DNA from 2 places in the Idiomarina sp. 017G genome. Region 2 is predicted to be linked to the other one. Evidence: riboswitches for the same ligand, from Rfam matches in the RefSeq annotation. Region 2 holds a riboswitch; the other holds the start of a gene.

Region 1 (15,722 bases), on a different contig from region 2:
TTGAACGCTTAAACCGTATTAATGATAAAGAAGCAGAAAAAGCTGAAGAAGCCATTAGCGAAACCCGCAAGGTCATCAGTAACCTTGAAAACCTCTGGCCTACTACTACCCCAGAAGGTGAATTTGAGGGAGATCCGAGTAAAATTTACGGTGCTGCCTCTCGTATTGAACTGGAAGCACGCAGCATTTAATACCTACCAACCTGCATTCGGCTTACTTCTTTTACACATAAAGGAGTAGGCCTGAGTTACCCCTTCATTTCACTCGCAAAAGCTCATTAAAGCAGTATTCTAAAGGCATCTTAAGTCAATTACGAAGGTGTCGTTATGAGCATTCAGTCTCTTTGCAAAATTTCAGTCATTGCCGTGTCATTAGCTGGTTTGTTTATAAGCCAGTCAGCCAACGCAGGCGAAGGCGAAAACGTTTACAAAAAATATTGTCAGGCATGTCATCAACCAAATGGCAAAGGCATGCAGGGCGTATTTCCTCCGCTGGCAGGAAATACAAATATCAAAGATAACCCCGACTACATAGCTAAGACAATTATCAATGGTAAGTCCGGCGCGCTAACCGTTAACGGAACAAATTACAACGGAGCTATGCCGCCCATGGGTTATCTGAAAGACGCCGATATCGCAACCTTAGCTAACTACATCAATACCGATCTTGCAGGCGGCAGTGAGACTATCACAGCCGAAGCCGTTGCCAGTTTGCGTTAAACCTCTTTGTTATCAGTTAAAGGAAAAATCATTATGAAAACTCTAAGCTTATCAATTATCAGTGCCTCTCTTCTGGCTGCTATGGCGTCAGCGTCAGCTCCGGTTCATGCGGAAGAGCTCAGCCTTAAGCACGACAGCGAATATGTCATTGATGGTAAAATCTTTGGATTACCAGAAGCTAAAGTCTACCGCGAAGACTACAACGGCCCGGCGGTTGTTGGCGATTATCTAACTCAGGTTCCAAACATAGCCAAGCTCGACTATGAAGGTAACAAAACTCACGATGTACGCATGGATGTGTTCTCTCAGAAAATAGAAGTAGCACCGGGAGTAACCTATTCGGCCTGGACATTCGGTGGCTCAGTACCCGGCCCGGTATTGCACGTACGTGAAGGTGACCGTGTCATTTTCAAAATGAAAAACCGCTCTGACGAAGAAGTGACTATTACTAAGCCAGTTAAAAATGGTGCTCCGTTCATTCAGCAACTGCAGGCCAACGGTTATCAGAATAACCAGCCAGTCGTTAACCCAATGCCCCACTCTATGGACTTTCATAGTGGCACAGTAGCAGCGGAAGACAAATGGCGTACCATTTCTCCGGGTGAAACTATTGAGTTCGAATGGATAGCCAACTACGCGGGTACTTATATGTATCACTGTGGTACTTCCAGCGTACTCATGCACACAGCTATGGGCCAATACGGCGCCGTTGTGGTATCTCCTAAAGATGGCTACCCAACTGACAAAGACGTTGATAAAGAATTCGTTCTGGTTCAGTCAGAGCACTATTTGGAAGAAGCCTCAGAAGGTAACTACATCTATAACCACGGTGCAGCTTTAGACCGCCAGCCAAGTCATGTGACCTTTAACGGACATGTTGCAGCACTTAGCGACAACCCTTTACGTGCGAACGAAGGTGATCGTGTGCGCTTACATGTGTTAAACGCAGGTCCATCAGGCACTTCCAGCTTCCACGTAATTGGTGCGATTTTCGACCGCGTCTGGTACGAAGGTGACCCGCGTAACGAATGGTATGGCATGCAAACCGTGCTGCTGGGTGCCAGTAACAGCGCAACCATTGAATTTATTGTTCCGGAAGAAGGCATCTATAAGTTGGTCGATCACGAATTTGCTGATGCAGAACGCGGTGCAGCTGGTGCGTTAGTCGCTGGCCCTCGTAAAGAGAAATAAGGGGAAACTTATGGTTAAGTGGCTTGGAGTTGCAGGTGTTTTATTGTCACCCTTAGTGCTCGCCGATCCAGTTCTGATCAATGGTGGTACTTTCGAACCTCCGGTCTTACTGGACAAAGAGCGCCTCAGTATAGAAATGGAAAGTTTCATGCTGGACGCAACCCCTGTCACTAACCAAGAGTTTCTGGAATTTGTCATTGAACAACCTCAGTGGCAGCGAGACAACATCGCTGCCCTATTCCATGATGGAAATTACCTGAAGCATTGGGATGATAATACTGAATTTGCTAAAGGCAAAGACAACGAACCAGTCACTTATGTGTCCTGGTTTGCCGCACGCGAATACTGCTCCGCACAAGGTGGCCGTTTGCCTGGTCTTAACGAGTGGGAGTATGCGTCGGTCAAATATCGCCAACAGCAGAACATCAGCGACGATGATTATGCCCGTAACCTGTTTGCCTGGTACAGCCAGCCACACAGTGCGAAACAACAAACCGTCGACCCAAATGCTGACCAATTGATGCACATGCACGACCGTGTCAATGAATGGGTAGACGACTATCAATTATTATTAACCAACGGCGATGACGTCGATTTGCTCTCCGGCTCATGTGGCGACGGAGCGCGCTTTATGTCGAGTTTTAGTAACGCCAATTACGCCACATTTTTCCGTTATCAGTCACGCAGTGATTACGCCCCGCAAAGTGCGACCAGCACTATGGGTTTTCGTTGCGCATACGACCTGGAGAACGACCATGAATAAATTGCTAAAATTGACAGCCCTGGCCTCTTTGATCTTTGTTGTCCAGTCTTTTGCGCAGGATCACTCGCATCACAATATGCACAAGAATCAGACAGCTAACGACCACAGCAATCATACGGCAATGAACGCAGCAGAGGTCTCTCACTCCGAGTCGGTATACCAGATAGATGCTACCTGGAACACGCATAAGAATAGCCAACTCAAGCTTTCAGAACTTGAAGGTCATCCCGTTATTCTTTCCATGATTTATGGCAGTTGCACCACCGCCTGCCCAGTGTTGGTTCATGACGTAAAACGCTTATACAGCAAGCTGGACGAAGACACTAAACAGCAAGTTAAGCTCGTTATGGTGAGTTTTGACACCGATCGCGATACACCCGAGGCACTCGCTGACTATGTTAAGCAGTATCAACTTAACAACGACAACTGGCTGTTTCTGAACGGTTCGGAGCAGGATATCAGAACCTTAGCTACAGTACTTGGCGTGAGGTATCGACAGCGTCCGGACGGTGATTTTGATCACAGCAATTTGATCACTATTCTCGATAAACAAGGGCTTATTGTTGAACGCATAGAAGGCCTAAGCCAGCCAATGGAGAAGCCAGCTAACGTTGTCGCTAAACTGGTTAACGATTAACAGCGGTTGCATTCGCTCTAAGATTTTGTTCCACTAAAAAGGAATCTTGTCGGAGTGCCGGTAGCTTTCTTAATGAAGTTACCGGCTGAGACCGCAATTGCGGGATCCGTTGAACCTGATCAGGCTAATACCTGCGAAGGGAACAAGAGAGCATCAGCATGACACGACCGTTGTTTCTGCGCTGATGTTCCTTTCAACACTCCTGACAAGCATCTCTAACATCAACAAAATGAGAGAATGCTATGTCAACTGCACCATCGAATAACCGTTTAAACCGCCAACAGGCTGAATCTTTTTTATCATCGCTATCCGGGCATTATTACCCTAATTCCAGCCGTGAATTTCTGTCCGGTAACAACGATATCCAGGTACCCTTTCGTCGCATTCACCTTAGCGAAACCCTGCACCAGCCCACACCGGGCGTGAAGTTACCACCGAACGAGCCGGTGGACGTGTATGATACGTCCAGCGTCTACGGTGACCCGGAAGCTGCAATTGACGTAAAAGTGGGTTTGAAAAAGGTTCGTGAGAACTGGATTCAGCAACGCCACAGCAAGAACCAAGAAGACAATCACGGTATTACTCAACTGGCCTACGCCCGGCGCGGCATCGTTACGCCCGAGATGGAGTTCATTGCACTGCGCGAGAATATGGGGCGGGAGCACCTTGAAAACCCCATAACGTCGGAATTTGTGCGCGACGAAGTCGCCAGTGGACGCGCGATTATTCCCGTTAATACCCACCACCCCGAATCAGAACCAATGATTATTGGCCGCAACTTTTTGGTTAAAGTGAATGCCAACATTGGAAACTCATCGGTCAGTTCGTCTATTGAAGAAGAAGTCGAAAAGCTGGTTTGGGCAACTCGCTGGGGCGCTGATACCGTGATGGACTTATCTACCGGCCGTAATATTCACCAAACCCGGGAATGGATCTTACGCAACAGTCCAGTGCCTATTGGTACTGTGCCTATTTATCAGGCTTTAGAACGGGTCAATGGCGTTGCTGAGGATCTGAGCTGGCCAGTATTTAAAGACGTACTGCTGGAACAGGCTGAGCAAGGTGTGGACTATTTTACGATTCACGCCGGCGTACTGCACGACTTCATTAAACTGACTGCAAAGCGAGTTACCGGCATAGTCTCCCGTGGCGGTTCGATAATGGCGAAATGGTGCATGGCGCACCAGCAAGAAAGTTTTCTTTATCAGCACTTCCGCGATATCTGCAAAATTTGTGCGAAATATGATGTGTCGCTGTCTTTAGGTGACGGCCTGCGCCCCGGTTCCATTGCCGACGCCAACGATGAAGCTCAGTTCGCAGAACTTCGGGTACTAGGCGAGCTGACTCAAATTGCCTGGGAGTACGATGTACAGGTGATGATAGAAGGCCCCGGCCATGTGCCCATGCATAAAATTCAGGAAAACATGGATGAGCAGTTAAAGCACTGTCACGGCGCGCCGTTCTACACCTTAGGGCCGCTAACCACCGATATAGCCCCCGGTTACGACCACATTACCTCAGGTATTGGTGCTGCCATGATTGGAGCATTTGGCTGCGCCATGCTCTGCTATGTTACCCCGAAGGAACACTTAGGCTTGCCTAACAAGGAAGATGTAAAACAGGGGATGATCGCTTACAAAATAGCGGCTCATGCGGCCGATTTAGCCAAAGGACACCCAGGTGCACAGGCGAGGGATGACGCTATGTCAAAAGCCCGCTTCGAATTCCGCTGGGACGATCAATTTAACCTGGCGTTGGACCCGGTTACCGCTCGCAGCTATCACGATGAAACACTGCCTCAGGATTCGAACAAAACCGCGCAGTTTTGCTCCATGTGCGGTCCTAAGTTCTGCTCCATGAAAATTTCTCACGAGGTACGTCAGTACAACCCGGACACTCGCATTGATGTAAAAGTGAAAGACGCGGCGACCGAAGGAGCAGAATGATGTCGGTACCTGTCGTATGGACCATCGCAGGTTCTGACAGCGGCGGTGGCGCAGGCATTCAGGCGGACTTGCACACGTTCCGTAGTCTGAACGTGCATGGCTGCAGTGTCATAAGCACAATTACCGCCCAAAACTCTGTTGCAACCACCGGGTTATTCCCGTTAGCTGCTGACGCCGTTCGTCAGCAGTTGGAATGCCTGCAACAGGACATGCCGCCTGCTGCGATAAAAATTGGGTTGCTTAGTAATGTGCAACAGCTTCAGTGTGTGGCTGACTTTTTAAAGCAATGGTCTGATCCCCTTCCCCAGCCTTTCGTGGTCTGGGATCCGGTGGTTGTCAGCACTCAGCAGGATCGCCTGTCGGAGCTCAAGCCTCAACATTGCGCGGAGTTATTCCCGCTGGTTGATATTATGACACCGAATTTGGATGAACTCAGTTGGTTGAGCGGATTAGAGGTTACTGATGAGGACTCAATGTATCGCGCTGCAGAACAACTCTTTCAGGCCGGACTGTCCCGAATTCTGGTAACAGGCACCGATTTTGGTCGCGCCGATGAAATCTCTGACTATTACCTTAGCTCCGATGGACATACCCAGTACATTCAGCAGAAGTTGAGAACAAAACACAGCCACGGAACAGGCTGCACCTTGTCTTCAGCCATTGCCGCGGCGTTAGCACATGACTATCCACTTGAGGATGCCATAACAGTCGCTAATGCCTACGTGCATCAGGGCCTGATTGAGGCGAAAGGTATAGGCAGAGGACCAGGCCCTGTTGCTCATACACACTGGCCACAGCAAATTGACCATTTTCCAAAGATTAATACGCCGGAGTTGCCCTGTGTTGACCTCCAGTTTCCCAGTCTAGACCAGGAACCCGGATTGTATCCGGTAGTGGATTCTTACGAGTGGATAGAAAAGCTCTTAAAACTGGGCATTAAGACACTGCAACTGCGTATTAAAGATCCTGATGCTCCTCAGTTGGAAACCGCTATTAAAAAAAGCATTCAGCTGGCAGAGAAATATTCAGCGCAGTTGTTTATTAATGACCACTGGCAACTGGCTATTAAGCACAACGCTTATGGCGTGCATTTAGGTCAGGAAGACTTAACCGAGGCTAACCTTCACGCTATTCAGCAAGCAGGGTTGAGGTTGGGCATTTCCACTCACAGCTACACCGAGTTATTAATTGCTCAAGCGTACAAGCCATCTTACATCGCGTTAGGTCATATTTTCCCAACTCAAACCAAGACTATGCCATCCAAACCGCAAGGGCTGCAGCGACTACGCCGCTATGCCGCGTTATTAGCGCCAACGAACATACCGACAGTCGCTATTGGGGGCATTTCTTTAGAGCGCGTAGCTCCCGTAACAGCTACTGGCGTAAACGGAATAGCGGTTGTTAGCGCGATTACTGCTGCCAGAAACGTAGAGCAGGCTGTTCATCAGCTACTAACGGAGATGGAAGCTGAACTCGAGGTTAAAGAAAAGAACGAGGTTGCTCATGCTGAGTAACGAACAACTTCTGCGTTACAGCAGCAACATACTGATGAAAGAAATTGGCGAAACCGGACAACAGCGTTTGCTCAAAAGTCATGTGCTGATTATTGGCTTGGGTGGTCTCGGTTGTCCTGCCAGCCAATATCTGGCGTCATCGGGCGTTGGGCAAATCACACTGGTCGATCACGACACAATAAGTCTCAGCAACTTACAGCGCCAAACACTCTATTCCAGCGACGATATTGGTTTGTCCAAGGCGTGGCAAGCTGGTCATTCTTTGTCGCGGTTAAACCCGGACATTCGTATCACCGCTATTGAAGAAAAGGCCTATGAAGGCAATCTGGACGCGCTCGCCGAACAAGCCGATTTAGTCCTCGACTGCACCGACAATCGCGAGACCCGGTACCTGATCAACCAAAGCTGCTACCGCCTGAACACCCCGCTCATTTCTGCTGCGGCGCGCGGCTTTAACGGGCAACTCATCGCGTTAAATCCGGGGCAATCGCACGGCTGTTATCAGTGCCTTTATCCCGACGCTGTTACCGAGCCTCTGAACTGCAGTAACGCGGGTATAGCCGCTCCTGTTGTGGGCATTATGGGATCCAGTCAGGCGCTACTGGCAATTAATTATTTTACCGGACATAAGCTTGCCTGGGGTTACCTGCAAACCTTCAATGGCTTATCGCAAAACTGGCAACAACTCTATTTACCGCGGGCCGCTTCATGCCCTGTATGCGGAGGTCAAAATGCGCATTCAAATTAATGACAAAGATTTTGAGATCTCTGAGAAAAGCAATTTATCGCAGCTACTGTCTGCTCAGAATGTCGATACCTCGGCCGTTGCCGTCGCTTTAAACGGACAGATTATACACCGGGAACAATGGCAACAAACCGAGCTTAAAAAAAACGATACCATTACACTTGTTCAGGCTGTGGCCGGAGGTTAAACCATGCTGAAAATAGCCGATCGCGATTTTCATTCCCGCTTACTCATAGGCTCAGGCAAATACAGTAGCGCGGACGTTATGCAGAAGTCCCTTGCGGCTTCCGGTAGCGAGTTAGTAACGCTGGCATTAAAGCGCGTTGAACTTGAGCGCCCCACTGACGACATTGTCACGCCTATACAAAACTTAGGTTTACAGCTTTTGCCAAATACCTCTGGTGCCAAAACTGCACAAGACGCTATTTTTGCTGCACGCCTTGCCCGTGAAGCTTTAGGTACCCATTGGCTTAAACTGGAAATACACCCCGACCCCAACTATTTGCTGCCGGACCCGATAGAAACCCTAAAAGCCGCTGAAACTTTGGTAAAAGAAGGCTTTACCGTACTGCCCTACTGCGGTGCTGATCCCGTATTGTGTAAACGCTTGGAGGAAGTTGGCTGTGCGGCAGTTATGCCGTTAGGCGCCCCCATAGGCTCAAACCAGGGCCTGCTTACTCGAGACTTCCTACGGATTATTATCGAGCAGGCTTCGGTGCCGGTCATTATCGATGCGGGCATTGGTGCACCCAGCCACGCCGTTGAAGCCATGCAAATGGGTGCAGACGCTATACTGGTCAATACCGCGATAGCCACCGCGAATAACCCTGTCGCTATGTCAAAAGCCTTTCGCGACGCGGTTATTGTTGGGCGTCAGGCCTTTGAAGCAGGTTTAAGTCAGAATGCTTCCTTAAAAGCTTCCGCATCCAGCCCATTAACGGAGTTTCTGGAGTCGCTATGAGCTTTTATACTACCTGGGAGCAGACCAGCTGGGACAATACCCGCCTGCAGCTTTACAGTAAAAACACGGCTGATGTTGAAACCGCATTAAGCAAGCAGTTCCTGGATACCAGTGATTTCATGGCCTTACTGTCGCCGGCGGCGGAATCCTATCTGCCCCTTATGGCAGAGCGCTCACAACAACTGACCCGGCAGCGCTTTGGTAATACCCTGCACCTGTTTATTCCGCTGTATTTGTCGAATCTGTGTGCTAACGATTGCAGCTACTGCGGCTTTTCCATGAGTAACCGCTTAAAGCGCAAAACCCTGTCGCCAGCTGAAATCGAGCAGGAATGTCAGGCCATAAAAGCCAAAGGTTTTGACACCCTGCTGATAGTGACTGGCGAGCATGAAACCAAGGTAGGTATTGATTATTTTCGTCAGGCGCTACCTATTATCAAACGCTATTTCAGCTATGTGATGTTTGAAGTGCAGCCATTGGCTACCCATGAATACGCTGAATTACGCACGCTGGGTCTGGATGCGGTTATGGTCTATCAGGAAACTTATCAGGCCGCCACGTATGCTAAACATCATTTAAAAGGCAAAAAACGCGATTTCCGCTGGCGGCTTGAAACGCCCGACCGCCTGGGAGAATGCGGTATCGATAAAATTGGCCTCGGCTCGCTGATCGGACTGGAAGACTGGCGTATGGACAGCACCTTTACCGCCATGCACCTGGATTATCTACGGCGACGCTACTGGCGCAGTCGTTATTCGCTGTCGTTTCCCCGGCTACGGCCCTGTGCCGGTGGTGTCGATAACGCAAGGACAATTTCTGATAAACAACTGGTTCAGTTAATTTGCGCCTATCGGTTGCGGTTCCCCGATGTAGAACTCAGCCTTTCCACGCGCGAACAGCAGGCGCTTCGTGATGGATTGTTCCGGTTAGGTGTGACCTCGGTCAGTGCCGAATCGAAAACTCAGCCCGGCGGTTACGCCAACGAGCAACAAGAGCTGGAACAGTTTTCCATAGATGACGACAGGCCAGTAAGTGAAGTGGCGCAGGCAATAAAAGCGAAAGGATTACAACCGGTATGGCAGGACTGGCTTAACGAGCTATCCGCAATGCCACCTGAAACTTTTTCCAGTCCAGAGTAGCCACCAGTAACAACTCACGCAGCGTTAAGGTGCGTGGGTTAACGCGCCCTTTATGATTCCACTGATGTCCACAGCTGGCTGCGGTCATAACACGCTTATTAGGCTTGAGTAAGGTATCCTGACTATGTTCACCCTGCCCGGTAAAATCAAACCAGCCACGGTAATTCAGATGCAGACGCTTTTTATCAGGATCCACACGGTCGATGCTGTCGAGCATTATGGTCGTAAATTCAGGAGTTTGATAACGAACAGGAACCACCAGACCCAAAGCTGCATGTTTAGCAAACCATTGGCTCTGCCCTTCGGCAGATATACCGGCTGAAGGAGCTTTAGTTGGCTGAGGAGCCTGCCAGCTGGCGTTCTGAACATCCAACTTTAACGGCGAATACTGCACTGCATTGAGGCAACCATGAGCGGCGTGACGAATATAGTGCGGGAGACTGGCTAAACGACGTTGCAGAGCCGCAACAGGCATATCATTAACCTGTGCCAGTTGCGGTAATTCACGTTCATACAGCGCTGAGCACAGCTCGGCAAAATCGCCCTGCTGAGCCAGCGGCTGAAATATGTCCGCCTGTTGATTAGCCAGCGTTGACTTCCTGTCGTCCGCGGTAAGGCGCTTGGCCATTCAAATCGCCCTCTATACGCAATAATTGGTTGTACTTAGCAACCCGGTCAGAGCGACACAGCGAGCCGGTTTTAATTTGACCCGCTGCGGTGCCTACTGCCAAATCGGCAATAGTGGCGTCTTCGGTTTCACCCGAACGGTGAGAAATAACCGCCGAGTAACCTGCTTCACGCGCCATCGCAATGGCTGCTAAGGTTTCTGTCAGGCTACCAATCTGATTAAATTTAATCAAAATTGAATTGGCAATCGACTTGTCGATACCTTCTTTGAGAATACGCGTATTGGTTACAAACAGGTCATCACCGACCAGCTGAACTTTGCTGCCCAGTTTTTCGGTTAAGATTTTCCAGCCGTCCCAGTCGCTTTCATCCAGGCCATCCTCAATAGAAATAATAGGATAACGGTCACACAGCTCTGCCAGATAATCAGCAAACTCTTCGGCGGTAAAGGACTTACCTTCGCCAGACAATTCGTATTTACCGTCACGGTAGAATTCAGATGCAGCGCAATCCAAAGCCAGGGTAATGTCGCTGCCCATTTTATAGCCCGCGTTTTCAACCGCTTCGACAATCACCTGCAAGGCTTCTTCATTAGATGCCAAGTTAGGCGCAAACCCGCCCTCGTCACCAACCGCTGTGCTTAAACCGCGCTTCTGCAGAACCTTTTTCAGAGCATGGAACACTTCAGCGCCCATACGCAGGCCTTCTTTGAAGCTTTCAGCGCCAACCGGCTGGATCATGAACTCCTGAATATCCACGTTATTATCTGCATGTTCACCACCGTTTAAGATGTTCATCATTGGCAGTGGCATGCTGTATTTACCGCTGGTGTTATTCAGGTTGGCAATATGTTCGTAAAGCTCAATGCCTTTACTCAAAGCCGCTGCTTTCGCCACCGCCAGAGACACAGCTAAAATAGCGTTAGCACCTAGCTTTTCTTTATTATCGGTACCGTCCAGCTTCAACATAATGTTGTCGACAGCTTCCTGGTTAATCGCATCAATACCGCTTAAGGCTTCAGCAATAGCACCGTTAATATTGGCGACTGCCGTTTCAACACCCTTACCTAAGTAACGAGAAGTGTCGCCGTCACGTAACTCCAGAGCTTCACGTGAACCGGTTGATGCACCACTTGGTGCTGCCGCACGGCCCATGTGGCCAGATTCTAAATAAACGTCGGCTTCAACCGTCGGGTTACCACGGGAGTCCATAATTTCACGACCAACAACTTTAACAATCTTACTCATGCTTAAATCCTGTTTAATGCTTAATCATTAGCCGGGTTATTAACCCAAACGCTCTTTATGAAATTCGCCAGCAGCTTCTATAAAGCCTTTAAATAACGGGTGCCCGTCACGCGGCGTTGAAGTGAATTCCGGGTGGAACTGTACTGCCACAAACCAGCGGTGTTTCGGGTTTTCCAGAATTTCAACCAACTGCTTATCGTGCGAGTAACCGGTAATTTTTAAGCCAGCTTTCTCCAGTGCTTCAACATAATGGTTGTTCACTTCGTAACGATGACGGTGGCGTTCTTCAATAGTCTCTTTACCGTACATTTTAAGTGCTTTAGAGCCCTTTTCTAAATGACATTCTTGTGAGCCCAGGCGCATAGTGCCCCCCAAATCAGAATGCTTATCGCGCAATTCTTTCTGGCCACTGGCATCCATCCATTCAGTGATAAGTCCCACCACAGGATCGCTGCAACTCTCATCAAATTCCGTACTGTTAGCGCCAGCTAAACCAGCCACATTACGAGCGAATTCAATCATTGCGACTTGCATACCTAAACAAATGCCCAAATATGGAACATTGTTTTCACGAGCGTATTTCGCCGCAATTAGTTTTCCTTCAATACCACGACCACCAAAGCCACCGGGAACCAAAATAGCATCCACGTCTTCAAGCTTAGAGGTACCTTTGGTTTCTAAATCTTGTGAGTCTATGTAACGAATGTTCACTGTTAAACGATTCTTAAGGCCAGCGTGCGCTAAGGCTTCGTTAACTGACTTGTAAGCGTCAGGCAGTTCAACGTATTTACCGACAAAACCAACCGTGACTTCACCGTTCGGGTTCGACTCCTGATAGAGTACCTCTTCCCACTCATGCAAGTCGGCTTCAGGACAGTCCAGACGGAAACGTTTGGTCACTATATCGTCCAGACTCTGAGCTTTTAGCATAGAAGGTATTTTGTAAATACTGTCAACGTCGCGCAGGCCAATAACCGCGCGCTCTTCTACGTTGGTAAACAAAGCGATTTTCGAGCGCTCAGTTGCCGGTAAAGAACGATCTGAACGGCATATCAATATATCGGGTTGAATACCAATAGAACGCAGTTCTTTCACTGAGTGCTGTGTTGGCTTGGTTTTCACTTCACCCGCAGCGCCTAAGAATGGCACCAGGGTCAGATGCATAAATAAGGTGTGGTCACGACCAATTTCCGTGCCCAACTGACGAATGGCTTCAAGGAAAGGTTGTGACTCAATGTCACCCACCGTGCCACCAATTTCAATAATGGCAATATCGAAGCCTTTACTGCCTTCAATAACACGACGCTTAATTTCGTTGGTAATGTGAGGAATGACCTGAATGGTCGCTCCTAAAAACTCACCTTTACGCTCACGGCGGATAATGTCTTCATAGACACGGCCGGTGGTAAAGTTGTTGCTGCTGGTCATACGGGTGCGAATAAAACGCTCGTAGTGACCAAGGTCAAGATCGGTTTCAGCTCCGTCTACGGTGACAAAAACTTCACCGTGCTGAATTGGACTCATGGTACCCGGATCTACGTTAATGTAGGGATCCAGCTTCATGATAGTAACGTTAAGGCCCCGTGCTTCTAGAATTGCCGCCAGGGAGGCTGCAGCAATGCCTTTACCCAGCGAGGATACAACTCCGCCGGTTACGAAAATATAGTTTGTCGCCATGTGATACCTAGTTGGTCAGGTCAAATTTGGGATTGCATTCAGACGGGAAAGTAGTATACCGAAAGACGCCCCTAACAACAAATAAAAGCTGTCGTTAGCTAAGCCTGAACATCTGGCGTCGACATCAAAATCTATGCAACTCTAGATTAGAGTCAGGAATATTGCTGAGCGCTCTCATCTATCTCGGGCAGTTCTTCCCAACGGGATAATTTTTTTCGCTTTGCGCTAAAGCTATAGTAACAAGCCATAATAAGACCAAATGTTAAGCCAGCCAGTAGCGGCGCACCAATACCCGCTAATACTGAGAGCCCGGTAGAGTTCCAGACAAGTAGCCACATAATTAAGCCCCAGCCGACAGCAAAAAAAGAACCTAAACTCAGAGCATTACGCATAAAACTATTATAATGCGGTGGTCTTGTTTTTTTACCTAACCACCACATAAACAATAAGAACGGCGGCTCATAGTTAGGCCGCCAGATTTTGGAGTTTTCAAGTTCAGCCAGTGCGGCCTGCTTTTTTGCTTCAAAAGGCATTAAATAAACCTAACAATCAAAACCGTTTTAAATAATGAAAAAGAACATATGTCCAAATAACAGCTGCGGGTATCAGACTAAAAGCAAGTTGAGAGTACATTTCAGAATTGCCGGTAAACTCAATCAGACTTATTGCCAACCCTAGCCCCACACCGAAAAGTAAACTTAGAACGGAAAATAAAATGGTAAAGGTTTTGCGGTCGAATTTAGTTTTGCTAGCAGCTAATGCCTTCGCGCCGGAGTTCATGTTGTTTCCTTAATAATCGGAACTTATTGTTTTAATCATGTTAATAAAACCAAACTAACTTGTTAAGAGTAAATCAATAAAAAAGCGCGCTCAAAATGAACGCGCTTATTCGGAGGCATTAATAAAATTACGTTTTCGCCTGTTTAAATCGATTTACCAAATAAAACAACGCGGGTAGAACAACCAGCGTCAGAAGCGTTGACGAAATAATACCGCCAATAACAACGGTGGCCAGAGGCCGTTGAACCTCTGCTCCTGTACCCGTATTAAACGCCATAGGAACAAAGCCTAAGCTCGCGACAAGAGCGGTCATTAATACCGGTCGCAGACGTTGTTGCGCTCCCTCAAATACAGCGTCTTTCAGCTGTAAGCCATCGCGGAGTAACTGCCGGATAAAAGACAGCATAACAACCCCGTTTAACACCGCGACGCCGGACAAGGCAATAAAACCCACCGCCGCAGAAATAGACAGAGGCATCCCTCGCAATGACAAAGCGAAAATTCCGCCAGTTAATGCCAGCGGCACTCCGGTAAAGATGATCAATGCGCTGCTTAAAGAACCAAAAGCACTATACAGCAGACCTAAAATAAGCAGCAGCGTCAACGGAACCACCAGACTCAGTCGCTGTGAAGCTGACTGCAACTGCTCAAAAGTGCCGCCATAATCAATCCAGTAACCCGTCGGAATATCCAGGTTTGTGTTTAAACTTTCCTGAACCGCATTAACGAATGAGCCCAAGTCGCGATCAGTAACGTTAGCACTGACAATGACATTCCGTTTACCACTTTCCCGGTTAATTTGGTTAGGACCATTAGCCAGGGTTAGTTTAGCTACTTCACCTAAGGGCACGTACTGTAGCTCTGGGTTATTTGCCGCAGGCACATCTACCGGCAGTTGTTTCAATTTTTCAATGTTCTGCCGCCAGTCATTGTCCAGCCGAACCAATAACTTGAAACGTTTGTCACCTTCATAAATAACCCCAGCCTGAATGCCGCCTACGGCACTCTGCAGTGTACTTTGTACATCAGCAACCGTAAGCCCCAGCAACGCCAAATGGTCTCGCTTAGGTTCAACAGACAAGATAGGTAAGCCGGTCATTTGCTCAACGCGCACGCCGGAAGCCCCCGGAGCCTCTCTGATAATAGCCGCGGCTGAGTCACCCAGTTGTTTGAGCTGCTCAAGGTCGTCGCCGTATATACGTACGCCAAGATCAGCCCGCACTCCAGCAATCAGCTCGTTAAACCGCATTTCTATCGGCTGGGTAAATTCGTACTTGTTACCGGGTAACTCTTGTACCTCCTCACGAATTTCACTGACCAGTTGCTCTTTAGTTTTATCCGGGTTGGGCCAGTCTTTGCGCTCCTTCAGCATAATAAAGGTATCAGCCACGCTCGGTGGCATCGGATCCGTTGCTACATCTGGTGTACCAATTTTAGAGAAGACGCGCTTTACTTCGGCAAATTCCGCCACCACGGCTTCTACGTCTTTTTGCATATCAACCGACTGCTGTAAGCCTGTGCCCGGAATTCGCAAGGCATGCATCGCAATGTCGCCTTCGTCCAGTTGCGGCAAAAACTCCGTACCCATACGACTGGCCTGAAACAAAGAAACAGCGAACAAGCCGAAACCGATAGCAATAACGAACACCGGAAGTTTTAGAGCCCCCCTTAATACCGGTTGATAAGCTTTACGAGCGCCGCGCATCACTTTGTTCTCGCCGTGCTTAATATTGCCACGGACAAAGATAGCGACAGCGGCAGGGACAAAAGTGACCG
Region 2 (15,722 bases):
CCCATTCGTCGGGGTAAGTGTCAAACAGGTTATTCGCACCAATACGAACATTTAAACTATCAGTAAAGTCGTAACCAATAGAAAGATCAGTTAACCACTTACCGCCCCACTCATGACGCACACCGGTAAAGGCTTGCCCTTCAACAGGCCCAAAATAATTAAAGGCTAAATTCACATTCCAGGCATCACGAGTCCAGTCACCACTTAACGTTGCTTTCTCACTGGGTTGTCCCTCTTCAAGACGCAGGACTTGAGTGTCGTTGAAGATCTGTTCCCCCGGAATTAATGAAGAGACCGAATTCACCTGCTCTACATCGGTATTCATAAAGCTCATTGCGGCAGTTAAATTCAAAATGCCGTCCATAAACTCAGTCGGGTAAGACGCGATCACATCCAGGCCTGTGGTTTTGGTATCAACCGAGTTAGTGAAGAACTGAACGGCTCCTAACTGATTTTCTTCCAGAATATCAGCAAACTGAGATCCAACATCCGCCTGGAGCGGCTCTGAAAGCACAATGCGATCATCAATATTAATCTGATAAACATCAATGGTAATATCGAAACCATTATTGAAGCGTTTGATAAGGCCCAAACTGACACTCTCAGAGGTTTCTTCCTTAAGTTCTTCAATACCAAACTGCTTGGCTATTTCATCATTGTTAGCAATGGTCGCTGTTTCAACCAGCGTTCCCCCAACAACGTTAGTTAAAATTTGACTATAGTAGATTTGTTGAACACCAGGAGCCCTAAATCCAGTTGACATCGTACCGCGTACGGAAAGGTCGTTATCAATGTCATAACGTGCAGACAGTTTTCCTGAAATATTATCGCCAGCAATATCATAGTCTTCATAACGAAGTGCGCCCGCTAACAAAAAATCAGGGGTGACATAATATTCTGCGTCAATGTAGGCGCCATAACTATCGCGGTCAGCATCGACAACCTGTCTGGGACCAAAACCAGGAAAACCTTGTATTCCGGGTTCAGCTAAATCGCCTTCAGGAGTCAATATTTCTAAACTTCTATCGTCTTCTCGACCATAAGCCCAAGATACCGGGTCACCTGGGTTAATTTGATAGCCGTCACGCCGCATTTCTAATCCCACAGCCAGATAAAGCAGCTCATTTGCGATATCAACCGTACCATTAAAATCTAAATTGAATGTCGTCTGCTCAAAGACCAGTTCGCCATCGAAAGCCTCTGTTGGTGTTTCGCCGTAAATACCGCCGTCCGGACTTGGTTCGTAGTACCAACTTACATTTGCTGAGTTTGACGAATTAAAGCCAAATTCATTTTTCCCGTAAACCACACTGGCATCCCATAGCCAGGCGTTAGGCAGGTCTCCGCGAATTCCAACAGCCAACGATTGATCATCCGCTTCGGTCTCTAGTTTCGGCAGAAAACCATCGGGGTAAATTGCTTCTATGGTTCTCGGGTGTCCGCGTCCGCGGAAGAAACCTGAAGAACCACCGTCACGGCTGGAGATACCACCAAAAGCATAAAGCTCTGTCGTTTCACTAAAGTTATAACCGGAGTTAAACCAGGCGTATAAGTTCTCCGAATCGGCATCACCAATATGCAGACGAACCACAGGGTCGCCGCTGGGCGATGACCAGTCTCCTATGAGCGATGCTTCAGCTGAAGACGCCCGGTTCGTCATTCCCCGGTCACGGTACTCCAACGTGCCGTTGAAAAAGCCGTTGTCTGACTCAACACCAAAATTAACGCCAATAGTATTAACTTCGCCATCACCCTCGTAAGTTTGACCTATTTCAGCGGAGACACTGCCGCCTTCGGAGCTTTTCAGCGTGATATTAATGACCCCGGCAATGGCATCAGAGCCGTATTGAGCCGCCGCACCGTCTCGTAGAATTTCGACACGCGCAACAGCGGTAATTGGAATGGCGTTAATGTCGTAGCCTGCCGAGCCTTTACCAATGGTTTCCTGAACGTTCACCAGAGCTTGTTGATGCCTGCGTTTACCGTTAACCAGAACCAGAACCTGATCCGGATTGAGTCCGCGCAGTGTTGCCGGACGAATAATGTCAGAACCGTCAGAAATGGTTGTGCTGGAAAAGTTAAAAGAAGGCGCACTCATTTGCAGGGCTTTACCGAGTTCAGTCGCTCCTGTATTTACGAGTTGCTCTGCAGAAATAATATCAATTGGCGAAGCCGACTCTGTCGCTGTTCTGCCATTAACCCGCGAACCCAAGGTGACAATGCGCTCCATAGATTCGTCAGACTCTGCATTAGCATCCGCTTGTTGCGCAAAACCGGTACCCGGGATTGCTAACGCTGCTGACATTGAAATGGCCAAATACCCAAGTTTAAAAGATGCTCTGCTCATAGTTCTGCCTTACTTTTGTTGTTTTTTTGTTTTAAACGCGACCAGCTTTTTAACAACTACAGCCATTTCATTGGCTTGGGAATATACCAGATGATATAAATCAATATTTGTAAGGAAACTTGCGGATCTGACAGAGTGCTTTATATTGATAGTTGTAAACACAACAAAAGGAAGACTTTATGACTCGTATCGTAGGTATTGTTCTATTAGTTGTTGGCGCTATTTTATTGTATTTCTCATATGAGGCCTCACAATCAATTGCCTCTAGCGTATCAGAAGTGGCTACAAATGAACCAACTGACAACACCATTTGGTATTTAATTGGTGGTGTTGCCGCAGTTATTATTGGTCTCTACGCGGTCATTCGCGGAAAGTAACCTAGTAAACGTAGTTAGCCAGACGTGTCGCCTGATACGTCTGGCAGTCTTAAGGCTGTAAGGGTAGCAAGTAAGCCAATAGCTCCCAGTACCCATAAAACGGCAGCAACGCCATAAGCAGAATCAACCCACCCCAGTAATAAACCAGCTAAAAGCACTACCCCCATCACGGTATTAGATACCGCCGTCAGTTGCGCCCGGTTATCTTGCGTTGCCATATCAACCAGATAGGTTTTTCTGCCAACTCGTGCTCCATGATGCGCAACCGCCGAACTGAATAAAAGTAATGCCGCAATCCACTGCGCGCCCAGCGCCTCAGGTATCCAGTAATAAAGTGCCAGCGCAGCCGATATTACCAAAGTCGACATAACGGAAGCTGCTGCCATCACATGGTGACTGGCAGAATCGGACCAACGACCCCAAAAGCGCCCCGCCAACAAACCGGCAAGCCCACTCGCTAGCATTAAACTGCCCAGACTAGTCAGTTCGGACTCGCCTTCGCGCTGAATTAGAACCACGATATAAGGAATAGCAAAAGCGGCGGCGACTAGTAACGCCCGCGAAATGACAAAGTGTCCAAACTGACGATCCTGCCACAGCAAAGACATTGATTTCAGTGCTTCGGTCAGCGCGTTACCACCGCCCTCGGTTGCACCGGCAACCTCAGGAATGCCCGCATAAAGTAGAGCCGCAACAAACCAGAGCACAACACCGGCACCTAGTAGTCCAATAAATAATGAGCGCTGACCTTCCATATCAGGTGCAAATATAATAACGAGTGCGGTTAACAGTGTGAGTAATCCGGCGGCGGACGCTGCGACACCGGACATTCGTCCACGGCGCGTTTTAGATACCGTTTTACCGGTCACATCCTTATTCGCCACAGAACAAATGCCTCGCGACAAGCTAAATATTGCCAATAAAACAACCACAGGCCAGCCCAGTGCAGATTCATCTAAAGTTGCTACCGCAAACAACATAGCCAGCAACGAGACTGCCTGACCGACACTGCCCGCAACCCAGAACCATTTGCGTACCGGCTGCTCACGGAGCTTTTGAGCAACAAAGAGCTGAGGTAATAAAGCCAGAGATTCCCTTAAAGGCACTAAAGCGCTAATAAACACCGCCGGAGCGCCCAGCGAGCTCAACATCCACGGCAATACAAGGCGCGCGCTGACTAAGCTGTCACCCAGTTTTGTCAGAGTTAACGACAACAACATCAAAACGAATGAACGCGGTTGCTCGTTACAGGCAGACTCAGGAATATCTTTACAAACGCGAGCATCTTCGTCTTCAGCTAAGTAGCCGTAAACGCGTTCAGTCAGTTTTTTATCAGTCATGGCAAAGTGTTCATTTTAAGAAAGGTGTCGAAATAGATGCTGCCATACTTTATTCAACCATTCCACAAACTCACACCATTGCGCTAAACGCTGCCGATCAATTTGATAATGGGCTATTTTTTCGTACTCTGTTATTAAGCGAACCGAGGCTTGGTCACTGAGTTCATTCACTATAATTGCGCTGGCAATATCAAACAAAGGGTGACCAATACCCGCGTATTCCCAGTCAATAACCCGGATAGGATCGGCCATTAAAATATGATTCATAGATAAATCGTTGTGGCATAACACCGGATAACTGAGCCAGTCCTCTAACAAGGGTTGCATGGGTACCAATTTCTGGCTCATTTGAGCAGCAACCGCCGAATTGACCGAACGCAACTGCTGCAAATAATGCTCGACCCGCTCAGACATAGACCAGGCCGGAATATCAACTCGTGTATTGTGAATTTTCGACAGCGTTTCAGCCAGTACAGTGGCTTTAATCAAAGGCGACAGCGTAACTTGCTGTAAAGACGGAGCCTGGTAGTAAGGCTGTAAAAACCAGCCTTGCTTAGCATCGTAAGCTAAAACTTCGGGGGCAAGAGCCTGTTGCGCCAGCTCTTTTTGTATAGATACTTCCAGCTCACGATCAACCGCGAATACCTGTTCATAGCGCCAGCGTTTTAACACATAATCTTCTGTATCTGTTCGCAGTCGCAACGTCTGATTCGACTGCCCGGAAGCAAGCAGATGTATTTCGCAGGGCTGGCCAATCACCCGGCTTCACTCGCAGATTTCAGCGAAATGTCATGGCGCCAGCGCCACATGGCATAAATCACCAGTATCAGATAAACCACGAACAACAAGGCGGTGGCGACAAAGCCTTTGCTGGCGTACAAATAAACGTAAACACTGTCGATAACCAGCCAGTACCACCAGGTTTCATACGCTTTTTTGGTAACCAGCCAGGTGGCCAGCAAACTGAATATTGTGGTGTAAGTATCGAGCCATACTGCGTCTGCGTCGGTATAAACCGAGAGTAAATAAGCAATGCCTGCAGCCAGAGGAACCAACCACGCCCATTGCAGCAGGTGCCAACGAAACGGGTATTTCGCGCCATCAGGACTCTCCTTTGCTGCGCTTTGCTGACGCTGCCATTGCCACCAACCATAGCCTGCCAACGCAATGTAGATTGTTTGCAGCAAAGACTCCATATACAACTTACCTTGCCAGAACAAGACAGCGTATATAGTACAGCTGACCGCCGCCGCAGCCCAGCACCACTGGCGCTGATGCGCCGCCAGAACTAAATACCCCAAAGCCATGACTAAAGCCGTCAGCTCCCAGGGGGAACTGACCATCAACTGCTCAAGCCAGGATTCGAGCAAAGACTCAGGCATTATCCGGCCTTAAGTCTTTGTTAATAAACTTACAAACCAGAACATTCGACGGCACATTCTGGAAAAGCAGCTCCATTTCTTCACCCATAATGCGCATAACGTCCTGCATTTCACCAAATACTTGCGTACTCATGGTGTTGGTCAGAACCGTTAGTTCTGAATGCTGATTTAAACGCTCAATAAAATCTTTAATGGTATCCAGGTAATTTTCAGCCAGTGGATACAGCGACATTTCTACTGAAACTTGCATATTAAGCTCCCTTAAAACGATTTTCTGACAGTGATACCAAAGCGACGCGGTTCACCGTATTGGACGTAAGTTTCCGGCACATACTCCTTACGAGGGTCATTACCAAAGTAAAAACCGCGAGTTTCGTAGTCTTCATCCGTTAAATTACGACCCCATAAGCTAAAGTGCCAATCCTGATAATGATAGTTTAGCGCAAGGTGCAACACTGCCATGCTGTCCGCTTTTTGGTTATGCGAGTCAGAGAAGTAGAACTCGTCTTTCGCGTCGGCCTGAATCACCCACTGGAAGTTCTCGCCTAACCAACCCTCAAAGCCAATATTCAACTGGTAATTAGGCGCTTGCGCTTGCTCCCGCCCGGTCATATCGGTGCCGTCTTCGGTAACAAAACCTTCAATTTCGGTTTTTAACCAGCTGGCCGAAGCGAAAACCGCCAACCAATCCGTAAACTGGTTGCGAATTTCCGCTTCCAGACCGTAACCTGTGCCTTCAGCGGCGTTCTCAATGTAACCCACAAATGACTGGTCTCGGTTTACCCAGCCCTTGAGCTGCACATCGTCACGCCAATGGTAAAATGCGCTGACTCTTGAGGTTAAACGCCCATCGGCACTGCTGCCTTTTACGCCAAACTCGGTACTCCAGAGCGTTTCCGGAGCAAAGGTTGAGCGGTCTAACAAGTAGTTTTCTAATTCTTCCAGACCCTGATCTTCAGCTTTTCCTAAAGCTTCACCATTAACGCCACCGGCTTTGTATCCGCGCGCCAGAGTCGCGTACAGGTAACTGTCGTCAGACGCCTGATAGCGGACACTGAAATTACCACCCACCATGGTGTCTTCAGGTTCAGCGGTAATACCGCGACTGTCGAGGTAGTCATTGTCGTAACGTTCTACCCGCAAGCCAGTTATAGTACTAACCCGGTCACTCCAATGCTGAGTTAGCTCACCATAAATAGCAACGTGATTGCTATCATAGTCGCTGTTGAAAATGCTTGGCTGGCCTAAGTCCCAGTTAAAATAGTCACGTGTCAGCTGAACCGATTTGTCGTAATAGTACAAACCTAAAACCCATTCGCTATCAATACCAAACAGGCTTTCGGGCTCGTCGGATACCCAGCGAACTTCGGCGGTTTTGTCGTCACGGTCGCGGAAGTACGCGTCAAAAGCTGAGTATTCCCAGCCCGGAGCGATACCTTCATAGGTCCAGTCTTCGTCGTAAGCGTAGCCGGTGTCTGCATCCAGGTAGTTAACAGACATTTCCAGACGGCTGTTGTCAAAACCCAGGTAACTGAGCTGCAAGCGCAATGCCTGACTTTCTAAGCGGTCAAAACCCGGTTCATCGGACAAAGTTTCGCGGGTGTTGTCGAGACTAAACGCATCGTAGCCATTGTCGACATCGTTATAGTGCAGAACCGTTTGCAGCAACCAGTCTTTACTGAGCTCTGTATCCAGCTTGAAGCGCGCAGTGAGTTCGTCGCGCTGTTCCGTGTCATCACGCTCAAGATAGGTATTTTCAATGTAACCGTCTTGCTGAAACTGGCTGACCGAGAAGCGGGCGTTACCTAACAGCCCTAGGTTTCCGCCCATAGCAAGGCCGCCCATGGCTTCGGAATAGTTGCCTGCTGATAGCTGAAACTGGCCGTTAAAGTCGCTGCTCGGTGCGGTGCTGTCCAGCAACAATAAACCGGCCATAGCGTTCACGCCAAAACGTCCGCTTTGCGGACCGCGAAACACTTCCACGTGATCAATATCGAAAAGCGATGCGGCACTGCCTAATCCGCTGTAATCAATACCATCAATTATCAAACCGACCGAGGGCGTTACAGGATCAACAAACTGAGAGCGCTCGCCAATACCACGAATTTGAATAAACCGAGCCGTGGAAGTGCCACCAGAGAAATTCACGTTGGCCAAACTGTTCAGAGTGTCTTGTAAATGCTGTGAGTGACGCTGTTGCATCGCATCTTTATCAATAATAGAAACGCTGCTGGTGGTTTCATTTAAGGTGCGGCGGTGAAAGTCACCACTCACTTCAATAATTTCAATGTCTTTTGTATCTTGTGTGTCCTCTGCTGCAAAGGCAAAAGCGGGAACACTGGATAACGCCGCGGCAATGCTGGCTGCTAAGTATGAATTGATTATTTTCATGGATCATTTCCTCAAAACAAAGTCAGAAACGATCCGGTAAGGCTGTATTAGACGGGTTTTCTACCATCCCTACGCCAGTATTAACCGGATCAGGTTTTAAGGGTTCGCTAATGCATCTCAGCCGTTGCCGGCACCCCTTGGTAAAGCGGCGTCAGTATAACGCAGCTTGTTAGTTAAACAAATTTACTTTCAGTGCAATTAAATAAAGGACAGAGCGTCGCCGTAAAGGTTTTCTAACGGTACGTCTTTAGCGACAAAGTCGTCGCGAATAACGCGTATCATTTCGAAACGGCCAGCCATGTAAATTTCACACTCAGGCAGACTTTGCTCACGGGCCATAACCGCATGGTGCACTAAACCAATAGAATAAGCCCAGTAGTCATCCGCATCTTCGACTACCGGGTGGTAATCAAAGTGCTCGTACTGGCTTGCTAAGCGTTCCAGTTCGTCATGCAAATACAGGTCGCTTAAACTTTTTGCGCCCCAATAAAGCGTTAATGGCCTCTCTGGCGACACACGTAAGTGTTGCTGCAAGATAGAATAGGTGTAAGAAAAACCGGTGCCACCGGCAATTAACACTGCCGGTTTAGCGTTTTCCTGACGGTAAAACGCAATACCGTCCGGCGCATCAATTTCTAGTTCCCCGTCGGCACGCACTTTATCTAACACTTCCATTGCATAGCTGTTGTCCGGCGTAGCGCCAACATGAAGTAACCACTCACTTTTATTGGACGGGCACGACGCAATACTGAACGGTCGCTTATCGCGTTCGCCCATCACCACCATAAGGTACTGGCCTGCTTTAAACTCAACCGGCTGCGGCAGTTGTATACGCACTTCCCACACAGCATCCGCCAACTGGCGCGAAATTTCAGCTTTACAGGTCATTTGTTGACTCATTCACGACTCCATAATATTCAGTTCGTCCCACAGCTCGTCAATACGCTGTTTTACCTCGTCGCTCATGACAATAGGCTCGCCCCACTCACGATCGGTTTCACCCGGCCATTTATTGGTGGCGTCCATTCCCATCTTAGAGCCCAGTCCGGAAACTGGTGAAGCAAAATCGAGATAATCAATCGGTGTATTTTCGACCAGGGTCGTATCACGTGCCGGATCCATCCGGGTTGTTATAGCCCAGATAACATCTTTCCAGTCACGCGCATTCACGTCGTCGTCACACACAATCACGAACTTGGTGTACATAAACTGACGCAAGAAAGACCAGACACCCATCATCACACGCTTCGCGTGACCGGGGTACTGCTTCTTCATAGTGACTACGGCCAAACGGTACGAACAGCCTTCCGGTGGCAAATAAAAATCGACAATTTCAGGAAATTGTTTCTGCAGCAACGGAATAAAAACTTCATTTAAAGCAACACCCAGCACAGCCGGTTCGTCCGGTGGACGTCCGGTATAAGTGCTGTGGTAAATAGGGTCTTTGCGGTGGGTAACATGAGTCACAGTAAACACCGGAAACTCATCCACTTCGTTATAGTAACCAGTATGGTCGCCATAAGGCCCTTCCGGTGCCATTTCGCCCGGCTCTATGTAACCTTCCAGAATAATTTCAGCGTGCGCCGGTACTTGTAAGTCATTACTGAGGCACTGCGTTACTTCGGTTTTGCTGTCACGCAACAAACCGGCAAAAGCGTATTCCGATAAACTGTCCGGTACTGGGGTTACTGCACCCAAAATAGTGGCAGGATCAGCCCCCAAAGCAACTGACACCGGGAACTTCTCGCCCGGATGCTGCTGGCACCACTCTTGAAAGTCCAACGCACCACCGCGGTGTGATAACCAACGCATGATCAGTTTATTAGGACCTAAGAGTTGCTGGCGGTAAATGCCTAAGTTCTGGCGTTCTTTATGCGGACCACGAGTTACCGTAAGACCCCAGGTCACCAAAGGCGCAACGTCGCCCGGCCAGCAGTGCTGAATAGGCAGCTTGGTTAAGTCAACGTCGTCGCCGCTCATAACCACTTGCTGGCACGGTGCCTTTTTAATGCTTTTTGGCGACATACTCAGCACTTTTTTGTACTTAGGCAGTAAATTCAACGCGTCGCGAAAGCCTTTAGGAGGCTCAGGCTCTTTTAAAAAGGCCAGCAATTTGCCCACATCCCGTAAAGCGGTTACTGACTCCTGACCCATGCCTAAAGCCACGCGGTCGGGTGTGCCAAACAAATTAGCCAATACAGGCATATCATGGCCTTTCACGTTTTCAAACAATAAGGCCGGGCCTTGTGCTTTTAACGTACGGTCTGATATTTCGGTAATTTCGAGGTAGGGATCGATCTCTTGTTGGATGCGCTTAAGTTCACCGCGCTCCTCGAGGAGCGCGATAAAGTCACGCAGATCTTGATATTTCATACGCCACTTAACTGTTGCGTTGACGTTTCATCGATTCGAAGAATTCGTCATTGGTTTTGGTCATCTGCAGACGGTCAATCAGGAATTCCATGGCCTCAACTTCGCCCATTGGATGCATGATTTTGCGCAGGATCCACATTTTTTGCAGCTCGTCCGGCGTAGTCAGCAACTCTTCGCGACGCGTACCTGAACGGTTGAAGTCGATGGCAGGGAACACACGGCGTTCAGCCAACTTACGGTTCAGATGCAGCTCCATGTTACCGGTACCTTTAAACTCTTCGTAGATGACTTCATCCATTTTCGAGCCGGTATCAATAAGCGCGGTTGCAATAATGGTTAAACTACCGCCTTCTTCTACATTACGCGCAGCTCCAAAGAAACGCTTAGGTTTGTGCAATGCGTTAGCATCCACACCACCGGTTAACACTTTACCGGAGCTTGGAATAACGGTGTTATAAGCACGGGCAAGGCGAGTAATTGAGTCCAGCAAAATCACTACGTCTTTTTTGTGCTCAACCAGGCGCTTGGCTTTTTCAATAACCATTTCGGCCACCTGAACGTGACGGCTGGCAGGTTCATCAAAGGTTGAAGCAACCACTTCGCCATGTACAAGACGGTGCATTTCGGTGACTTCTTCCGGACGCTCATCAATCAACAGAACAATCAGTTCAGCATCAGGGTGATTCGCCGCAATAGAAGTTGCAATATTCTGCAATAGTAAGGTTTTACCCGCTTTTGGTGGCGCAACAATAAGACCACGCTGGCCTTTACCTATTGGCGCTGATAAGTCCAGTACCCGCGCAGTGATATCTTCTTTACTGCCATTGCCGCGTTCTAAGTGAAAACGCTCTTCCGCGTGTAGCGGCGTTAAGTTTTCAAATAAGATTTTATTGCGGGAGTTTTCAGGCTTGTCGAAGTTAACTTCGCGAATTTTCAGCAGGGCAAAATAACGTTCGCTGTCTTTCGGTGGGCGAATTTTCCCGCCAATTGTGTCACCCGTACGCAGGTTAAAGCGACGAATTTGGCTTGGCGAGACGTAAATGTCGTCCGGGCCAGCCAGGTAAGACGAGTCGGCTGAACGCAAGAAGCCAAAGCCATCCTGCAAAATTTCCAGCACACCACCGCCGTGAATGTCTTCACCGCTTTTAGCGTGAGCTTTTAAGATAGCAAAAATGATGTCTTGCTTACGTAGGCGGGCCATATTCTCAAGGCCCATTGAGTCCGCGAGCTGAACCAGCTCGTTTACGGGTTTATCTTTAAGTTCTGTTAGATTCATAGGAGGGTTTTCGAGTTATCGATTGAACACAAAGCCTTTTTTAATTTGACTCTAGAAAGTAAAACAATTGGAACATTCGGAATTCGCGAAGTGCGAAACCAGAAACAGACGTTTCATTTAAAAACAGGTTAACCGGTGGAGTTGGTGAACCCGTATGAACAGTTAATGAGCAGAAGTTATCACCAAAAAAGCGATTCGTCCAGTTTTCTCAACAAAAACGGCGCATAACACGCCGTTTTTTGACAATCATTAAATATGCTGGTCTAAAAACTCAGTCAATTGAGCACGTGATAATGCGCCCACTTTCGTTCCGACAACTTCGCCGCCTTTAAACAACAATAACGTTGGAATGCCACGAATATTGTACTTAGGTGGAGTTTGTTCATTATGGTCGACGTTCAGCTTACCAATAACTAATTTATCAGCGTACTCGCTGGCAATGTCATCAAGAATAGGCGCTACCATTTTACATGGTCCACACCACTCAGCCCAAAAGTCGACTAATACGGGTTTATCGGAATTTATGACATCAGCATCAAAACTGTCATCACTTAGCTGAACTATTACGTCACTCATGGTACTCTCCGCTACTTTCTTCGCGTGGAAATATTAGAATAGTATTATTTCTGTTTTTGAATACAAGCGCAAACTGATATGCTTATAACTTATGACTAAAAAACATCTTACAGAAACTCGCTTTGCTGATTTGGCGCTTCACCCCAAAATCCAGCAAGCAATATCCAGTGCCGGATTTGAGTATTGTACTCCAATTCAGGCGTTAAGTCTGCCCGTTGCTCTGTCTAACCGCGATGTTGCTGGTCAGGCTCAGACAGGTACAGGCAAAACCTTGGCATTTCTGCTGGCTACTTTCAACCGCTTAATGCAGAACGAATCGTCCGAAAAAACCGAATCGGGCCCACGCGCGCTGATTATGGCACCGACTCGGGAGCTCGCTATTCAGATAGCTCACGACGCGGATGCCCTCATTGAGCATTGCGGTTTGAAAATGGGCGTAATTTACGGCGGCGAAGGCTACGAAGGTCAAAAAGAACAACTGGCTGCACAACCAGACATACTGGTCGGCACCACGGGTCGTCTTATAGACTTTTATAAGCAGGATCTATTTAGCCTTAAAGATATTGAAGTTGTGGTGCTGGACGAAGCCGACCGCATGTTCGATCTGGGCTTTATTGATGACATTCGTTACCTGTTACAGAAAATGCCGGATCCATCCAAACGTCTGAATCTGCTGTTCTCTGCAACCTTGTCTTATCGTGTGCAGGAACTGGCGTACGAACACATGAATGCACCGACCAAGCTCGAAGTAGAACCGTTACAAAAAACGGCCACACGGGTAACTGAAGAACTGTTTTATCCTTCTAAACCCGAAAAGTTTCCGTTGCTACTGACATTAATAGAAGAAGACTGGCCGGATAAAGCCATTGTTTTCGCCAACACCAAGCACGGTTGCGAGAAAGTGCATGGCTGGCTGGTCGCGAACGAGCACCGTGCGGGTCTGTTAACCGGTGATGTTCCGCAGAAAAAGCGTTTACGCATTTTGGAAGACTTTGCCGAAGGAAAGCTCGACTTTTTAGTTGCTACCGATGTCGCAGCACGTGGTCTGCACATTCCTGAAGTAACCCATGTATATAATTTCGACTTACCGGATGACTGCGAAGACTATGTTCACCGTATAGGCCGCACAGGTCGCGCAGGCGCCAGTGGCGCTGCAATAAGCCTGGCGTGCGAAGAGTACGTATACAACTTACCGGCTATTGAAGACTATATTGGTCACACCATTCCGGTCACCAAATACGATGGCGATGCTTTGCTTTCTGATTTACGACGTCCGCGTCCAATTCAGCGCCGTCGTCGTCATAACTCAGGCGGAGGCAAGGGCAAACCTCGCGGCCGTCGCTCGGGACCTCCGCGCAACGCGTCATAATATGCCAGCCAAAAAGCGCAAACTTGCTGCCATCGACATGGGATCCAACAGTTTTCACCTGTTGATGGCAGAAGTTTCAATGACGGGGTTCTTTCCTAAACCCCGGATTCTTTCCCAGCATAAGCAGAAAGTTCGTTTAGCCGACGGCTTGAACGACAATGACAGCATAGACGACGCTGCCATTTCCCGTGGCATAGATTGCCTTACTCTGTTTGCCGAAGAGCTTAAGCGCTTCCAGCCTTTTGCAGTAAAAGCGGTAGCAACTGCGGCGCTGCGCAAAGCCAGTAATCAGAAAGAACTTCTTGCACGCTTTGAGTCGACATTAGGCTTCCCCATTGAAGTTATTACCGGAGAGAGTGAAGCTGAATTTATTTATGCCGGGGTTTGTAGTGCGTCACAATGCCGGGATAAAGTTCTGGTTATTGATATTGGTGGTGCCAGTACTGAGGTTGTAGCCGGTAATGGAACTCAGGCCAATGTGCTTCATAGTCTGGATATGGGCTGTGTGGTGTTTCAAAACCGTTTCTTTAAAGGTGGAGAAATTAACCCGGATAATGTAGAGCTGGCCATTCAGGCCGCTACCAAACTTATTAGGCCCTACATCGCTGATTATCAGCAGCATGGATGGCTACGAGTTCTTGGCGCCTCAGGTACTTTTCGTGCACTTACTGAAATAGCGGCGGCAGAGAAACAACCGGGGCTTACTCAAATCTGGTTAAGTGAACTGATTCAGCGTTGTATCCGGCAGGGGCAAGTTGAGTGTCTGAATTTTGCCGGATTACGTGATGACCGCCGCACTGTTCTAATGGGCGGAATCACTATACTTTTGGCGGCACTGAAAGCACTTAGTGTGGACGATTTTGAGGTGACTACAGGCGCGTTACGCGAGGGGCTACTCGCGCAACTTGCCAATGAAATAACAGCTTAGCCTTTCTTCGTTGCCAGACGTTCAGCTACCGATTTTGCAAAGTAGGTAAGAATGCCGTCAGCACCTGCCCGCTTGAAACCCAGCAAACTTTCTTCAATAACGTCCTGACCCAGCCAGCCATTTTTAATGGCCGCCTGGAGCATGGCGTATTCACCACTGACCTGGTACGCAAAAGTCGGCACGCCAAAGGTATCTTTTGCACGGCGCACAATGTCTAAATAAGGCATGCCCGGCTTCACCATCACCATGTCAGCGCCCTCCTGAATATCCAGTGCAATTTCCTGCAGAGCTTCGTCTGAATTAGCCGGGTCCATCTGATAGGTCTTTTTGTCAGCTCCCTTCAGATTGCCGGCAGAGCCGACCGCGTCGCGGAATGGGCCGTAAAACGCGCTGGCATATTTAGCCGAATACGCCATAATTTGAGTGTTGATAAAGCCTTCGGCTTCCAGTGCTGAACGAATAGCGCCAATACGCCCGTCCATCATGTCCGACGGAGCCACAACATCTACTCCGGCACGCGCGTGAGACACCGCCTGCTTTACCAGAACCTCAGTGGTAATGTCATTGACTACATACCCGCTGTTATCAAGAATGCCGTCCTGACCATGGATGGTAAAAGGATCCAAAGCAACATCGGTCATTACTCCTAGCTCCGGAAAGTCAGCTTTTATGGCTTTGACTGCACGCTGAGCCAGACCGTTATCGTCATAAGCCGCCTCAGCCATCTCCGACTTAGCCGAAGCAGGAGTCACCGGGAATAAAGCGACCATAGGAATACCTAACTCAACCAACCGAGCGCACTCTTGCAACAACAGGTCAATGCTCACACGGTCAACGCCGGGCATTGAACTGACCTGCTCACGCTGATTCTCACCTTCGAGAACAAACATAGGGTAAATTAAATCGTCCACGCTTAATTGGTTTTCTGCCACCAGCCGGCGGCTAAAGTCATGGCGGCGTAAACGTCTTAGGCGTCTGCCCGGGAAAGCACCCTGATTTGTCATTCTTGACTCCTGATTGATTACTGCACCGCTAATCTGTCACGGCCTTCATGTTTAGCCGCATATAGCGCGTCGTCGGCGGCTTTAAAAAGCTCATCTACATTATCAAAAATACGTACGCTAGTGGAGATCACACCAATACTCAGCGTGATCTTAAGCAAACCAGCATCGGTTTTAAATTCGGTATTACGAACCTTTTCCAGTAACTGACTGGCAAAAGCTTCAGCCTCCTGAAGGTCGGTTTCCGGCAAAATAATGGCAAACTCTTCACCACCATAACGGCAGACAATATCAGCGGCTCGTTTAGCGTGCTGCTGCATCAATTTTGCCAACTGCTGCAGAATCTGGTCTCCGGCAAGATG

Evidence for each region. A riboswitch is a leader RNA that binds a small molecule or an ion and turns the genes downstream of it on or off. The one in region 2 is predicted to bind thiamine pyrophosphate.
Region 1: another riboswitch for thiamine pyrophosphate. It lies ahead of thiC (phosphomethylpyrimidine synthase ThiC); the one in region 2 lies ahead of DEU30_RS11665 (TonB-dependent receptor).

What each region holds. Positions count from the first base shown of each region.
Region 1 is NZ_SNWT01000001.1:428,907-444,628, reverse strand. Features, by position in the region: gene DEU30_RS02195 (hypothetical protein) at 1-191, shown strand, start outside; partial or broken gene DEU30_RS02190 (cytochrome c) at 411-719, shown strand; gene DEU30_RS02185 (multicopper oxidase domain-containing protein) at 753-1,910, shown strand; gene DEU30_RS02180 (formylglycine-generating enzyme family protein) at 1,921-2,673, shown strand; gene DEU30_RS02175 (SCO family protein) at 2,666-3,310, shown strand; TPP riboswitch at 3,351-3,469, shown strand; gene thiC (phosphomethylpyrimidine synthase ThiC) at 3,553-5,256, shown strand; gene thiE (thiamine phosphate synthase) at 5,253-6,770, shown strand; gene DEU30_RS02160 (HesA/MoeB/ThiF family protein) at 6,760-7,518, shown strand; gene thiS (sulfur carrier protein ThiS) at 7,502-7,702, shown strand; gene DEU30_RS02150 (thiazole synthase) at 7,706-8,476, shown strand; gene thiH (2-iminoacetate synthase ThiH) at 8,473-9,615, shown strand; gene DEU30_RS02140 (hypothetical protein) at 9,566-10,243, opposite strand; gene eno (phosphopyruvate hydratase) at 10,197-11,489, opposite strand; gene DEU30_RS02130 (CTP synthase) at 11,529-13,166, opposite strand; gene DEU30_RS02125 (DUF6404 family protein) at 13,319-13,699, opposite strand; gene DEU30_RS02120 (hypothetical protein) at 13,716-13,946, opposite strand; gene DEU30_RS02115 (CusA/CzcA family heavy metal efflux RND transporter) at 14,074-15,722, opposite strand, start outside.
Region 2 is NZ_SNWT01000009.1:99,906-115,627, reverse strand. Features, by position in the region: gene DEU30_RS11695 (TonB-dependent receptor) at 1-2,347, opposite strand, end outside; gene DEU30_RS11690 (DUF3185 family protein) at 2,527-2,724, shown strand; gene DEU30_RS11685 (MFS transporter) at 2,739-4,064, opposite strand; gene DEU30_RS11680 (phosphotransferase) at 4,080-4,823, opposite strand; gene pnuC (nicotinamide riboside transporter PnuC) at 4,820-5,446, opposite strand; gene DEU30_RS11670 (YkoF family thiamine/hydroxymethylpyrimidine-binding protein) at 5,439-5,696, opposite strand; gene DEU30_RS11665 (TonB-dependent receptor) at 5,708-7,837, opposite strand; TPP riboswitch at 7,887-7,985, opposite strand; gene fre (NAD(P)H-flavin reductase) at 8,036-8,737, opposite strand; gene ubiD (4-hydroxy-3-polyprenylbenzoate decarboxylase) at 8,738-10,210, opposite strand; gene rho (transcription termination factor Rho) at 10,218-11,486, opposite strand; gene trxA (thioredoxin TrxA) at 11,736-12,062, opposite strand; gene rhlB (ATP-dependent RNA helicase RhlB) at 12,154-13,431, shown strand; gene DEU30_RS11635 (Ppx/GppA family phosphatase) at 13,433-14,359, shown strand; gene hemB (porphobilinogen synthase) at 14,356-15,363, opposite strand; gene DEU30_RS11625 (diguanylate cyclase) at 15,381-15,722, opposite strand, start outside.